Regions from separate parts of the Paenibacillus sp. FSL H8-0282 genome, predicted to be linked through region 2. Evidence: a T-box and tRNA genes for the amino acid it is inferred to sense, from the RefSeq annotation. Region 2 holds a T-box; the other holds one or more tRNA genes.

Region 1 (3,428 bases), 1.0 Mb from region 2:
AACGTAGTCTATCACGTTTACGTATGGAATACCTTGGTTAGTAAAGGTTTAGTCTACTCCAACTCATTAAATGTTAATGCTAACACCAGCCAGTTTCTCAGTTTTAATATCGCAGGCAATTCAGCTTATGAAGTCCAATTTCTCGTAACTGGAAACGCACCGGCAGACACGATTATCACGGTGTTCGGAACGGATTCGTCAGGAAACGTCATCCCCCATCAAAGAGTGCTGCAATCCGAACTTACTTTCATAGCTCAGCTGAACCCGTAAGTACCAAAAAACTCTATGACGAAAGGAGCTTTGCATGGTTAATATTCAACTTTCACCGAGCGCAAGCGTTCAGTTTGAGCCCACCATCGCGGTAAATTGGCTTAATCCTTCAGTTATGGTTGCCGTAGCTGTAGATCTTCGATTAGGCCCTCCTAATATAGGTTTATACAAATCTATTGACGCAGGTGCCACTTGGACAACAACGTTATTGCCGTTACCGACAGGATTTGCAGGCATCGAAGCACCACATATTGATTATATTTTCCCGACCACTTTCGTAGTATTAGCCCACGCCTTCGATTCAGACGGTCTCAGCGGGTCGATCGTCTCCTATACATCTGCCGACAATGCCTCTTCATTCGGACCGCCAGTCATCGTGAATCAAGGGTTTGGGCAGTTTGTAAATGATGATCAGGTGGTCGTTGTCACCGACAAAGCTGGATCAAGTCCTTTTTTTGGAAATGTATATACTGGTTATACGCATGATTACAACACACAATTCATACCGGGAAATACGATATTCTTCAATCGTTCCCTAGATAACGGTAGTACCTATTCCAGTCCCTCCCTGCTGTCTTCGGTCGAAGAATTCGAAGAATTCCCCGGTATAGCAATTACATTAAATGGGATTGTTATCGTGGGATGGATCAATCAGCCTCCCGGTAATACTGATCTTAAAATTCGCACATCCTCAGACGGTGGGGTCACTTTTACTCCTGAAACCATGGTCGCCAGCGTTGTAGTCCCACCAGATCCATTGCCGGGATATACATTTAGATGTCTGACATACCCTTCCCTCGCAGCAGATATTTCTAATGCACCGACGACGCGAGGGAATGTCTATGCTGTATGGCAAGATTTTCGAGAAGGTTATTCTGATATTTTTCTTGCTATCTCCACTAATTTTGGTGTGGATTGGGGGGCACCAATATCCATTACAGGTAGTCCTGTGGGCTCCCAAAACTTTTTCCCAGCCATCACCGTATCCCCTGCGGATGGTGCAATATTCGTTACCTATTACACTAATCGAGTCAACCCCCTCAACCTTGATGTTTATCTAGCAACATCTAGAGATGGCGGTATGACGTATACAAACACCCGGATAACAACAACTTCCTTTGACGTCACCGGCATCCCCCTAATTGGGGACTACATCGGTAATGCCATCGTCCCTCAAACAGGCCGTCTAGTGAGCGTATGGACAGACACGCGGACCGGTACAGAGAACATCTGGTTTGGTGATAATCAATAAGCTATTAATCAACTTCTGATGATAAATTAAAAGGCTGTTAAGTTAGTATATCTACTTGCAATAAAGGATGCCGAGCGAATATGCGGCATCCTCTATTGCTTCTTATCAAAATTCAGCATTAACCTTTTCAAAGAAATCATCAATTTCAGCGTATTGGACATGCTTTTAATTCAATCAAAATCTACGGCGTATGGTGCTTGCTACTTAATAGTCTATATGTCATGACTGTCCCCTTTCCTCTACAAGAGTAGGGCAGTTCCACAGAATACATACTTTTTACCGTTTTCCAGATGATCTATGATAAAACCAGTGGATCTAACAACGCCGTGACCAAAATGTGATCATTTTCTATTTTGTCGCTTTTCCAACTCTTCCACTTCTACTTACAAGGAGCCTATAGACAGCAAAAAACCCTTACAAGGTAAGGGTTTTTGATAAGTGGGCCCTGAGGGACTCGAACCCCCGACCAATCGGTTATGAGCCGACCGCTCTAACCAACTGAGCTAAGGGCCCGGATCTAAAAATATCCGAATGTACAATTGCTGTTGTAATAAAATTGGTTGCGGGGGCAGGATTTGAACCTGCGACCTTCGGGTTATGAGCCCGACGAGCTACCGGGCTGCTCCACCCCGCGTCAGAAATAATATTCAAACAGCGACAATAAATAATATACAGTACAAAATGGGTCTACGTCAAGGATGAATTTGTAAAAGTTCTCAAGGCAAAAATCTAACCCCATATCTTCCTTTGCGGGATCGATAAATCTCCACAAAACTTGGGTCATGATAGCCATAAATCCAGCCATCTTGCTCCAGTCTTTTTGCCAAACAGCCTGCTTGAAATCTCGTTCTGAACAGTTTCGCGAAGTATATCCAATTCATGATGCCCTCTTCTCCTTTTCGCAAATTAATCTTACGCTGCTCTGAACTTATCATGCCCAAGTTCCACAAAATAAGCCACCGGAAATCCGGTGGCTTCTACATATTCCAAAACTCAATCCCCTATGGAGTCAAAATAATATGTGGGATCTTTTTCGAGCGTACCCAGCATCGTATTCCCTTGCTTCTCCCAAGCTTTAAGTGCACTCTCGACCGTTCTCTTGCCCTGATAAACTTCTGTGAACAGTTGACGCCCAACATCGTTAATACGGCTAATTCCAGGCTTCTGTGTTTGTAGGACGTTCATCAAAGGATCATTGGCTGGTAATGGTTTAAGCGTATAGAAGGACTCCAGATTTACTGAAGGTACTTTCGTGGTAATGTAATCCTTACGGGAAGTTAGTTCCCCGCGGGTATGGGCTTTAATTTTAGCTACTTCATTACTGTTGACGAATTTGATCAAATCCCACGCATCTTCCTTATTAGCAGCCATAGTGTTGATAGCCATCATATTACCTACCCAAGTACCTACAGCCACTCCTGGTTTCTCCTTAAAAGTAGGTACGGTAACGAAACCCCAATCGACAGGATTATAATTTTTAATTTTTGCTGCATTGCGGCTCACACCTGCAAGCTCATTAAGATAATCGTATTCTCCAATTACCATTGCAGCTTTTCCGGTAAGGAAGAGATCCCCTTGGACAGGACTATAGGTACTCCGTTCTGTTTCTATAAAATCCATACCGTTTAACCCAGGTGTAATTTGCTTTTTCACCAATTGGCTGTAGGTCGTCCAAGCTTGACTCCACTGTGTTTGGTTTACCTCCATCTTATGTCCCTTGTTGTCATACATAGCAAGCTCCAGCGGTGAGACATAGGTCTGCATATCCCAGAAAGGATCGCTCATATAACGGTTCATCGAAAAGCCATATATACGCTTATCTTTATTTGTCGATTTCTTGGTCACCTTTTCGGCCAGCGCGAACACTTCATCCCAAGTCATCCCATCTGTCGGATAACCTACACCA
Region 2 (3,428 bases):
CAGAGGATCTGTCCTTGAACATTTCCAGAGAGATGCTCCAGCATGACCGTCAGCTGACTCTGATCGCTAAGAACATTAAGAACAAGGTGAAAAGCCAACTGCAAAGCCTGCTGAAGGATGAAAGAGAGAAATATGAGCAGTTCTATAATGCTTTTGGTAGACAGCTTAAGTTTGGTGTCTATAACGATTATGGGATGCACAAAGACACCCTTCAAGATTTGTTGATGTTCTATTCCTCTAAGGAGAAGAAGCTGGTTACGCTGGACGAATACGTCTCAAGAATGCCAGAAGATCAGAAGTATATCTACTATGCTTCCGGAGAGTCGATCGACAGAATCGAGAAGCTCCCGCAAACCGAGCTTGTATCGGATAAAGGGTATGAAATTCTCTACTTCACTGATGATATTGATGAATTTGCGATCAAGATGATTCAGTCTTATAAGGAAAAAGAATTTAAATCCGTATCCAGCGGAGATCTGGGGATCGAAGCCGACGAAGCGGACAAGCCAACGGAAGCGGAAGAGAACGAAAACAAGGAGCTTTTTGAAGCGATGAAGGACATCCTGTCCGGCAAAGTGAAAAATGTTAAAGCTTCCAAACGTTTAAAGACTCATCCGGTATGTCTCTCTGCCGAAGGTGAACTGACAATCGAGATGGAGAAAATCCTGAAATCGATGCCGAATGGCCAAGAGGTGCAAGCGGATAAGGTACTCGAAATCAACATCCATCACGAAGTGTTCCAGTCCTTGAAGGCGGCAGCAGAGAACGACAAAGAAAAGCTCGGTTTATACACGAACCTGCTGTACAACCAAGCCCTGTTGATCGAAGGTCTACAGGTTAGTGATCCTGTTCAATTCACCAATGATATTTGCAAAATCATGAAATAATATGAAGTACAGAGACCATCCAATTGTATTATGATTTGATTGGGTGGTCTTTTTTATTTCAGTATTTCATTTTGTTGTGCGAAAAAGGTAGTAATCAATTTCAGAGTCATTATTTGTACAACCGCTGATCGAATAGATAATTTCACCTTGTGTGCTTTTTTTACTCGTCACTTCGGAGCAGGTATCGGTTCTGACTCCTGTGTTGCTTCCACCGAATGCATCATTAGAAGTATCATAGCTGTAATTAATCACGTTACCGTCAAATTTTAAATCCTTAAATATGGGATCGCCTTCATCTGTGTAACTTGTAACGCGTATATTGTCTGCTTTTTTGCTGGAGAGATTAGTTATAAATTTCTCGAATTTATCGAGGTTGTACACTTTTTCAAAAGAAACAATATCCCCTCTACTGATGGCTTCTTTGGAAGTATAGGGTTCACTTTTGGGAACAGAATTAACTTTATGATCGGAACAACCCCATACTCCTGCTAGTAAAAGAACAGAGAGTGTAAGCAAATTTACTTTTTTCACTGAGGGACCTCCTTGTAACGTATTTATATAAAAGACGGAGATTAACTGGAAAAGTTACAGAGAGCTTGATGTTTCACATTGACAATAAACAACAAATTGAGTATTATTTTCTCTTACTTGAATATGTAAAAGCAAAGAAGAGAAAGAGTACCACGGCAATTCTTTCAACAGAGAGCTCCGGTCGCTGAAAAGGAGTAAAGAAAACCCTTGGGAATATGGTCTCAGAGCTGCGCATCGAAACCTTATGGGTTGTAGGCTGCGCCGGAACCTGCATCCGTTACAGTGCTAGGGTATAAACGTTAATTAACGTCGTACCTGAAGAGGTAAATGTTATGAGGCATTTATAAAATTAGGTGGTAACACGTGAGTAGAACTCTCGTCCTTTGTGGATGGGAGTTTTTTTGTTGTCTAAAAAAAGGAGGAGAAGGTTAATGAGTAATGTGTTTATAGGTGGCGCTTGGCCGTATGCGAATGGATCTTTACATCTGGGGAGATTATCAAGTGTGTTGCCTGGGGATGTGCTGGCACGATATTTTCGCTCCAAAGGGGATAACGTATTATATGTATCAGGCAGTGATTGCCATGGCACACCCGTAGCAGTTCAGGCTGCGAATGAAGGGATTACGCCGGGAGCTTTTGCAAGCAGATATCATGAAGAGTTTCTGAAGTGTTTTGAACAGCTGGGATTTAGTTATGATCTATATACTCGAACGGATCAACAGCAGCATCATAAGGTTGTGCAAGCGTTGTTTACAAAGCTGCTAGAGAATGGTCATTTATATAAAAAAACCATTGCTCAATGCTACTGCGAGGTGGATCAGCGCTTTTTGCCAGACAGATATGTGGAAGGGACTTGTCCGGTATGTGGTGAGCGGGCGCGAGGGGATCAATGTGATTATTGTTCTACGATTCTAGATCCTGCCGATTTGTTAGACAGAGTCTGCAAATTATGTGGGAATACACCAACAGAAAGGCCGACAGAACATTATTATCTTAGCTTATCTAATTTTCAGTCTGAATTAACGGAATATGTAGAGGAAGCACAATTTTGGAGAGAAAACGCTATAAAACTGACCAAACGTTATTTACAAGAAGAGCTGCAGGACCGCGCGGTAACAAGAGACTTGTCTTGGGGTGTAGATGTTCCTGTGGCTGGATTTGAAGATAAAAAAATTTATGTTTGGATTGAGGCGGTAAGTGGTTATTTATCAGCCAGTAAGCAGTGGGCTGCACAGTCCGGAGGAAGCTGGGAGGATTTTTGGTTAGAGGAAAAAGGGGCGATTACCGCTTATTATGTGCATGGTAAAGACAATATTCCTTTTCACACTTTAATATGGCCGGCTGTGTTATTAGGAGCAGGAGGTCTGCATTTACCGGACAGGATTATATCTAGCGAATATTTAACCCTTGAAGGGCAGAAATTCTCCACTAGCCGAAATTGGGCGGTCTGGGTACCTGATATTTTAGAGCGGTATCAGCCAGATTCTATTCGTTATTTCTTAATTGCCAATGGACCTGAGAAGCGGGACACGGATTTTTCCTGGAGAGAGTTTATTTATAGCCATAATGGAGAGCTGCTTGGAGCATTTGGTAACTTTGTGAACCGTTCATTGGCTTTTATAGATAAGTTTTATGAAGGGAAAGTGCCAAATGGGCAATTAGATAAGGGGTGGAAGGACAATATTGACCTCTTGTATCTGGAATCAGGACGGCTTATTGAGGCTGGGAATCTAAAAGATGCGCTGGAGTTTATTTTTTCTTATGTGCGCAAGGCAAACCAGTATTTCGATCTGCAAAAACCATGGATACAGATAAAAGAGGATCAGGTTTCTTGTGATTCTGCAATATACACATGTGTGCAGATTATTGCGAACTTAGCGAATTTGTTGCATCCGTTTCTACCGTTCTCTTGTGACAAGATCAGGGGGTTCCTGTCGTTAGAACTACCGAATTGGCAGCCTTGCTCGGTGCCCCCTTACCAACAGGTTACTGATTTACAATTATTGTTTG

What was found. The T-box of region 2 lies ahead of metG (methionine--tRNA ligase). A T-box ahead of a tRNA ligase gene usually reads a tRNA of that ligase, here a tRNA-Met.
Region 1: it encodes a tRNA-Met, which carries the amino acid that the T-box ahead of metG (methionine--tRNA ligase) is inferred to sense. The anticodon was not compared.

What each region holds. Positions count from the first base shown of each region.
Region 1 covers NZ_CP150146.1:5,142,825-5,146,252, forward strand. The annotation lists gene NST94_RS22345 (hypothetical protein) at 1-270, shown strand, start outside; gene NST94_RS22350 (sialidase family protein) at 386-1,522, shown strand; tRNA gene NST94_RS22355 (tRNA-Ile) at 1,962-2,035, opposite strand; tRNA gene NST94_RS22360 (tRNA-Met) at 2,080-2,156, opposite strand; gene NST94_RS22365 (hypothetical protein) at 2,239-2,403, opposite strand; gene NST94_RS22370 (extracellular solute-binding protein) at 2,516-3,428, opposite strand, start outside.
Region 2 covers NZ_CP150146.1:4,126,984-4,130,411, reverse strand. The annotation lists gene htpG (molecular chaperone HtpG) at 1-887, shown strand, start outside; gene NST94_RS17730 (DUF4362 domain-containing protein) at 954-1,418, opposite strand; T-box leader at 1,544-1,805, shown strand; gene metG (methionine--tRNA ligase) at 1,850-3,428, shown strand, end outside.